Regions from separate parts of the Janthinobacterium lividum genome, predicted to be linked through region 2. Evidence: predicted binding sites of a transcription regulator. Region 2 holds the regulator's gene; the other holds the start of a gene.

Evidence for each region. The regulator sigma-54, encoded in region 2, starts transcription at its own class of promoters, with help from an activator protein. The targets are predictions, from matches to a motif close to TGGCANGNAANCTGCTTT.
Region 1: U0004_RS04545 (TorF family putative porin) is a predicted target of sigma-54. The motif match lies at 1,934-1,951, and genes of this name have one in related genera.

The regions. Positions count from the first base shown of each region.
Region 1 is NZ_CP139976.1:1,016,045-1,020,266, forward strand. It holds gene U0004_RS04535 (YifB family Mg chelatase-like AAA ATPase) at 1-1,402, opposite strand, end outside; gene U0004_RS04540 (accessory factor UbiK family protein) at 1,513-1,761, opposite strand; gene U0004_RS04545 (TorF family putative porin) at 2,032-2,799, shown strand; gene U0004_RS04550 (P-II family nitrogen regulator) at 2,811-3,149, shown strand; gene U0004_RS04555 (ammonium transporter) at 3,161-4,222, shown strand, end outside.
Region 2 is NZ_CP139976.1:809,822-814,043, forward strand. It holds gene lptC (LPS export ABC transporter periplasmic protein LptC) at 1-84, shown strand, start outside; gene lptA (lipopolysaccharide transport periplasmic protein LptA) at 110-691, shown strand; gene lptB (LPS export ABC transporter ATP-binding protein) at 691-1,446, shown strand; gene U0004_RS03585 (RNA polymerase factor sigma-54) at 1,451-2,929, shown strand; gene hpf (ribosome hibernation-promoting factor, HPF/YfiA family) at 2,999-3,361, shown strand; gene U0004_RS03595 (enoyl-CoA hydratase/isomerase family protein) at 3,497-4,222, shown strand, end outside.

The DNA.
Region 1 (4,222 bases), 210 kb from region 2:
TGCGCGCGGACCAGTGCAGACGCGTCATGGCGCCATGCAGCAACTGTTCGCCATGCTTTTCAAGGCGACAATGCTGCTCGATTTCCGTGTTGCTCAGCTGCTGGTTCGATTTTCCCTGGCGCGCCAGCTGCAAGGCATAGGCTGCCGCTACCCGCGTGGCGATCCGCTGCGTGCATTCTCCGGCACCGGCCTGCCGGCCCAGCGCGGCCGGCGGCATGGCGGCCACTTCAATCTGCAGGTCGATACGGTCGAGCAGCGGGCCGGACAGGCGATTGTGATAGCGCAGCACGGCGTCTGGCGTGCAGCGGCAGCGGCCGGAAGCGTGCCCCAGATAGCCGCACGGGCAGGGATTCATGGCGGCGATCAGTTGAAAGCGGGCAGGAAACTCGGCCTGGCGGGCCGCGCGTGAAATGCTGATCACGCCCGATTCCATGGGCTGACGCAGCACATCGAGTACCCGGCGCTGGAATTCGGCAATTTCATCGAGAAACAGCACGCCGCAGTGGGCCAGCGAGATTTCTCCCGGGCGCGGTACGTTGCCGCCACCCACCAGTGCCACGCCGGATGCTGTCTGGTGCGGGGAGCGATAGGGCCGCCGTTTCCAGTGTTCCACCTTGAAGTGGCCGCCCAGCGAATGCACGGCAGCCGATTCCAGCGCTTCTTCATCGCTCATGGGCGGCAGCACGCCGGGAAAGCGGCTGGCCAGCATGGTCTTGCCTGCGCCTGGCGGCCCCACCATCAAGACGTTGTGACCGCCCGCTGCCGCCACTTCCAGTGCCCGCCGCGCCTGCTGCTGCCCCTGCACGTCGGCAAAGTCGGGATACGGAAAAGCGTGCGCTACCAGCACGGGCTGGTGGCGTTGCAGGGCGTTCTGGCTGGCGTGCGCGGCAAAATGCGCGCAGACCTCGAGCAGGCTGTGGGCGGGATAGATGCAGGCATCGCCGACGAGAGCGGCCTCGTCCGCGTTTGCCTGCGGCAGGATGAAGGCGCGTGGCGCGCCCGACTGGTTGCGCTGCATGGCAAAGGTCATGGCCAGGGCGCCGCGGATGGGGCGCAACTGGCCTGAGAGCGACAGTTCGCCCGCGAATTCATAGTGATGTAATTGATCGCCCGGCAACTGGCCGGAGGCGGCCAGGATGCCCAGTGCAATGGGCAAGTCGAAGCGGCCCGATTCCTTGGGCAAGTCCGCTGGTGCCAGATTGGCCGTGATGCGCCGCGCCGGCATTTCAAAGCCGCAGTTTTGCAACGCGGCACGAACACGGTCGCGCGATTCCTTCACTTCCGTATCCGGCAAGCCGACAATCGTAAACGAAGGCAAGCCGTTGGCAAGGTGGACTTCGACACTTACCTCGGGCGCCTCCATGCCGGCCAGGGCGCGGCTTTTCAGGACGGCCAGGCTCATCAGACTCCCCTGTAGCGCGGGCGCGGGCAGGATCAGTCTAGCGCTAGAAACGCCGCCAGGCTTGAGGTATGCCAGCAAGGCCGTCAATAACGGGCCCTGCCGGCCGCAGTTTACGCCTTGGTGTCGTTCAGGCGCGTTTCCAGTTCGATCAGGCGCAATTCCAGTGCGTCCAGTTTGGCGCGGGTCTTGGCCAGTACTTGCGCCTGGATATCGAATTCCTCGCGCGTGACGAGATCGAGGCGGGCGAAGCCCTGGGTCATCATCGACTTCACGTTTTTCTCGATATCCTTGGCCGGCGAGTTTTCGATGGCTTGATGGATCTTGCCTTGCAAATCGTTAAAGAAGGTATTCATGTCCATGGTCAGTCCTTTTATGGTGCGGCCTGTGCATCGCACCATTGCGGTGCACAGCGGCGTTAATCTGGTGCGAATCTGGGCAAATTCACAATGCTTTAGCAGCCCGTACCCGCATGCCCAGAGGCTTGTAGGGTATGTGTGGCCGGAAACGCACCTGTCAAGGTGGCAATGGAGCTGGCACGTATTCTGCTAAAGAAGGTATGAACGCTTTGTGATCTCCAGCCAAGATTTTAAACCTCAACCGCTTTAAAAGTTCAATAAAAGGGAATCGCCATGAAGAATCTGTCCAAGAACATGACTTTAGCTGCAGCGTTGACGCTGGCCATGACCGCCATGTGCGGTAGCGCCATGGCCCAGGATGCAGTGGCGGCGCCTGCTGCGGCCGAAGCCGTGCCTGATAACGTGGTGAGCTATAACGTGGCGCTGACCAGCGACTACCGTTACCGCGGCCTGTCGCAAAGCCGCTTGAAACCGGCCATCAGCGGCGGCGCCGACTATACCCATAACCCGACGGGCCTGTATGTGGGCACCTGGTTGTCGAGTATCAAATGGATCAAGGATGGCGGCGGCGACACCAATCTGGAATGGGATATCTACGGCGGCAAGCGGGGCGAGATCAGCAAGGATTTTACCTATGACGTGGGCGGCCTGTACTATTTCTATCCCTCGAATGGACTGAGCACCAATGCCAACACCTTCGAGCTGTACGGCCAACTCGGCTATGGCCCGATATATGTCAAATACTCGCATTCGACGACGAATCTGTTCGGTGTCGCCGACAGCAAGAACAGCGGCTACCTCGACGTGGGTGCCAACGTCGAGGTGCATGATGGCTACATGCTGAACCTGCATGTCGGACGTCAGAAGGTCGAGCACAATGATTCTCTCAGCTACAGCGATTACAAGATTGGCGTGACCAAGGACTTCGGCGTGGCGACCGTTTCCCTGGCGGCCGTCAAGGCCAATAACGTATCGCTGGCTCCGAACGGCAAGAATCTGGCGAAATCCGGTCTCGTGCTGACCGTGTCCAAAACCTTTTAAGCGAGACTGCCATGAAAATGATTACTGCAATCATTAAACCGTTCAAACTGGACGAAGTACGCGAAGCTTTGTCGGCTATCAATGTGCAAGGCATTACCGTCACGGAAGTCAAGGGCTTCGGCCGCCAGAAAGGCCACACGGAACTCTACCGTGGCGCCGAGTATGTCGTTGATTTCTTGCCAAAGACCAAGATTGAAGCGGCCGTCGATGACGCCATTGTCGACCAGGCCATCGAAGCGATCGAAGGTGCCGCGCGTACCGGTAAAATCGGTGATGGCAAGATTTTCGTCTACAACCTGGAACAGGTCATCCGCATCCGTACCGGTGAAACCGGCAACGAAGCGCTCTAAGGGGAATATTGATGCATAAAAATATAACAAAATTGCTAGCTGGGATAGCCTGCCTGTGTGCGTTTGGCATTGCCACGCCAAGCTTTGCCGATGCGCCCGCCAAGACGGAGGCGGCCACAACCACGGCCGTCGCCGCTCCCGCCGTCACGCCGGTTCCTGACGCAGCGCCTGCCGCCGCCGCTCCGGCCCCCGCTGCTGCAGCACCAGCCGCCGCGCCTGTCGCCAACAAGGGCGACACCAGTTTCATGATGATCAGCACCTTGCTGGTGATCTTGATGACGATCCCCGGCCTGGCCCTGTTCTACGGCGGACTGGTGCGCTCGAAAAACATGCTGTCGGTGCTGATGCAAGTGTTCATGGTGTTCGCGCTGGTCATCGTGCTGTGGTGTATCTACGGCTACTCGATCGCTTTCACGGAAAAAACCGCCTTCTTCGGTGGCTTCGACCGCCTGTTCCTGAATGGTATCTGGGATCCGGCCAAGGGTACGTTTGCCGCCGCCGCCACCTTCAGCAAGGGCGTCGTCATTCCCGAGTTCGTCTTCGTTGCTTTCCAGGGCACGTTTGCCGCCATCACTTGCGCACTGATCGTCGGCGCCTTTGCCGAGCGCGCCAAGTTTTCCGCCGTGCTGGCCTTCGTCGTGCTGTGGTTCACGTTCGCCTACCTGCCAGCGGCTCACATGGTGTGGTTCTGGACCGGGCCTGACCTGATCACCAGCGCCGCCACCTCGGCCAGCGAAGCCCTGAAAGCGGGCTGGATCTGGCAAAAAGGCGCACTGGACTTCGCCGGCGGCACCGTGGTGCACATCAATGCCGCTGTCGCCGGCCTGGTGGGCGCCATCATGATCGGCAAACGCGTCGGCTACGGCCGCGAATCGATGGCACCGCACTCTCTGACGATGACCATGATCGGCGCGTCGCTGCTGTGGGTGGGCTGGTTCGGTTTCAATGCCGGTTCCTCGATGGAAGCGGGCGACGTGGCTGCCCTGGCCTTCGTCAACACCTTGCTGGCAACGGCCGCCGCCACCCTGTCGTGGGTGTTTGGCGAGTGGATCAGCAAAGGCAAGCCTTCCATG
Region 2 (4,222 bases):
AACGCCACCGGCGTGGTGGAAGTGCAGAATGCGCTGCGCATGGTCCTCCCGCCGAAACCGCGCCCGGCCGCGGCGGCAAAATGACAGAATGAAACAAGGAAACCATACTATGAAGAACATCTTGCTGTTGACCGTATTTTCCCTGGCCATCATGGGCGTGGCGCATGCCGAGAAGGCCGATTCCGAGAAGGAAGCCGTCATCACGGCACGCAGTGGCCACGTCGATGACATCAAGCAGGTGCGCACCCTGACGGGCGACGTCGTGCTGGTCAAGGGGACCCTGACCATGAAGGCGGGTCGCGCCGTGATCACGGAAGATCCGCAAGGCTACCAGTTCATTACCTTCTGGGCCGATCCCGGCAAGCTCGCCACCTTCCGCCAGAAGCGCGATGGCGCGGGCGACCTGTGGGTGGAAGGCGAAGCGGAGCGCGTGGAATACGACAACAAGACGGAAGTGGTGAAACTGTTTTCCAGGGCCAAGCTGACGCGCCTGGAAGGCACGAAAGTGACCGACGTGGCCAATGGCGCCTTCATCTCGTATGACAGCCGCAAGGAAGTGTTTGCGATGGAAAATTCCAACAGCGGCACCAGCACCCCGGATGGCGGCAGCGTGCGCATGGTGATCCAGCCGAAAACCAAGGCACCGGCGGCGGAGAAAGCGCCGGCCACGCCCGCGCCAGGAAAGAAATAATGGACAATACTCGTTGCGGCAGCACCCTGATCGTTCGCGGGCTGCAAAAAACCTATGGTAAGCGGCAAGTCGTGCATGATGTCTCGCTGCAAGTCGAATGCGGCGAAGTGGTGGGTTTGCTGGGCCCGAACGGCGCCGGCAAGACCACCTCGTTCTACATGATCGTCGGCCTGGTGCCGTCCGATGGCGGCAGCATCGATATCAGCGGCGTGGACATCTCCAGCCTGCCGATCCACCGCCGCGCGCAGATGGGCCTGTCCTACCTGCCGCAGGAAGCGTCCGTCTTCCGCAAGCTGACGGTGGAAGACAATATCCGCGCCGTGCTGGAAATTCAGACCGTCGAAGGCCGTCCGCTGACGAAGGCCGAGATCGAGGTGCGCCTGGATAAATTGCTGGCTGACTTGCAGATTGAAAAGCTGCGCGAGAATCAGGCCCTGTCCCTGTCCGGTGGCGAGCGCCGCCGCGTGGAAATCGCCCGCGCGCTGGCCACCGATCCCCGTTTCGTGCTGCTCGACGAACCGTTTGCCGGCGTCGATCCGATCGCCGTGATCGAGATCCAGCGCATCGTGCGTTTCTTGAAGGAGCGCAATATCGGCGTGCTGATCACCGATCATAATGTGCGCGAGACGCTGGGTATCTGCGATCGTGCCTACATCATCAACCAGGGCTCGGTACTGGCGTCGGGACGCCCCGACGACATCATCGCGAACGAGTCGGTACGCCGGGTCTATCTGGGCGAACACTTCCGCATGTAAGCCAATGAAACAATCATTGCAGCTGCGCACTTCGCAGCACCTGGCACTGACGCCGCAGTTGCAGCAATCGATACGCCTGTTGCAATTGTCTACCCTGGAATTGCATCAGGAACTAGAGCAATTGCTGACGGACAATCCCTTGCTCGAGCGCCTCGATGATCCGCTCGACCGCTCGCTGCGCCTGCTGTCCGATGGCGCCTTGAGTTCCACGGCAGCGCCGGCCGAAGCGCCGCCCCAGCCGCCAGGCCAGGAAGCGCCCACAGCGCCGGCCGAAGCGGAAACCTTTGACGGCGATGCCGGCGAGGGTCCTGCCGCCGCGGATGGCGGCGACAGCGACTGGAGCGAGGCGAGCCGCGGCAAGGCGCCCGACGACGAGGATTCGCGCCCGCAACTGGAGGCCCATCACTGTACCCTGCGCGAACACCTGATGGAGCAGATGCGCGTGACGGTACTCGAATTGCGCGACCGCGCGCTGGTCGAGCTGATCATCGATGCGCTCGACGACAATGGCTACCTGGAAGAGTCGCTCGACGACATCCTGGCGCGCCTGCCGGAAGAGCTGGAAATCGACGCTGACGAGATGCGCACGGCCTTGTCTCTCTTGCAAAGTTTCGATCCGCCCGGCGTGGGCGCGCGCAATGCCTCCGAATGCCTGGCGCTGCAAATCAAGCGTTTGCCGCACATCGCCATGGTGACGCGCCGCATGGCCCTCGTCATCGTGGAAAAGCACCTGGCCTGGTTTGCCCAGCGCGATTTCAACAAGCTGAAAAAAGCCCTCGATTGCGACGATGAAGACTTGCGCGAAGCGCAGACGGTGATTCGCCAGTGCAATCCGCATCCGGGCGCCGTGTTCGCCTCGGACGTGTCCGATTACGTGGTGCCCGACGTCGTCGTCAAGCGCGCGCGCAATGGCTGGCAAGTCACGCTGAACAACGATGTCATGCCGCGCCTGCGCGTCAATGCCATGTACGCCAACTTGCTCAAGCAGGGCAAGGGCGAGGGCGCCATGGGCGCACAGTTGCAGGAAGCCAAGTGGCTGATCAAGAATATGCGCCAGCGCTTCGACACGATCCTGCGCGTGGCGCAGGCGATAGTAGAAAGACAAAAGAACTTTTTCTCGCATGGGGCCGTTGCCATGCGTCCCCTTGTGCTCCGTGAAATAGCTGATACACTGGGTTTACACGAGAGTACTATCTCGCGGGTAACAACTCAAAAGTACATGCTGACCCCGCACGGCATGTTCGAGTTGAAATATTTCTTTGGTAGCCACGTCGCCACCGAAGCGGGGGGCGAAGCGTCATCGACGGCGATACGGGCATTGATCGTGCAACTGACAGGAGCAGAAGACCCTAAAAATCCTTTATCCGACAGTAAGATTGCGGACATGCTGGGGGAACAAGGCATGGTGATTGCGCGACGTACTGTTGCCAAATACCGGGAAGCGTTGAAAATTCCGCCAGTGAGCCTGCGTAAGTGTTTGTAAGTTTTTTTCGGTTCCTCTGCGGGCCGGATAGGATGGACCGCACGAACCCGATCATCTTTAGGAGTGTGTATGAATCTCACCATCAGCGGACATCATCTCGAAGTGACACCAGCCATCCGTGAATACGTACAAACGAAGCTGGAGCGCGTGAAACGTCATTTCGATCAAGTCATCGATATCGCCGTGATTCTGACCGTGGATAACCTCAAAGAGAAAGAAAAACGTCAAAAGGCTGAAGTCAACCTGCGTTTGAGCGGCAAGACTGTCTATGTGGAAAGCTTGGCGCACGACCTGTACGCCGCGATCGATACCCTGATCGACAAGCTCGATAGGCAAGTGATGAAATACAAAACCAAAGTGCAAGGGCACGGTAAAGAGGCGATCAAGCATCTGCCAGACAACTCCGAGGAAGAAGCCGTCGTCGCCGTCTAAGGCCACCCGCTTCCAGCAGTTGTGATCAACTAAGGGCGCACATCTTGCGCCCTTTTTTGCGCCTGGACCTTTTGAGCGCAATGTTCGCCGCGCAGGGGCTAAAATGTTTGCACTTTCACTTCTTTCCTGCCTGCCATGAGCGACTTCGTCCAGACTTCCATCCGCAACCGCACGGGCCATATCGTGCTCGACCGTCCGAAAGCCTTGAATTCCCTGTCGCTGGAGATGGTGCGCGCCCTGAGCGCGGCCCTGCTGGCCTGGCGCGACGATCCGCAGGTGGACGCCGTGGTGATCCGCTCCAGCAGTGAAAAAGCCCTGTGCGCCGGCGGCGACATCCGTTTCTTTTACGATGCGGGCCTGGCCACGCCGCAAGGCGGCAGCGCCTTGCTGGAGGATTTCTTTACGGAAGAATACGCTTTAAACCATGTTATTCATTTCTATCCGAAACCGTATATTGCCGTGATGGATGGCGTGGTGATGGGCGGCGGCATGGGCGTGGCGCAAGCCGGGCCCGGCAACCGCCTGCGCATCGTGACGGGCCGCACGCGCATGGCCATGCCGGAAGTCAATATCGGCTTGTTTCCCGACGTGGGCGGCAGTTATTTTCTATCCCGCCTGGCCGGCCAGCTGGGCCTGTACCTGGGCTTGACGGGCTTGACGATCAACGCGGCCGATGCCCTGTACACGGGGCTGGCCGATGTCTACGTGCCTGAGGCGCAGATGGGGGCGCTGCTGGACCTGTTCGAATCGACGCGGGGAGATGCCTTGCCGGTGGCTATCAAGGCGCTGGCGGCGCCTTTCCAGGCCGAGGCGGGGGTGTCTCCCCTGGCCACGGCGCGCGCGGCGCTGGACCGCCATTTC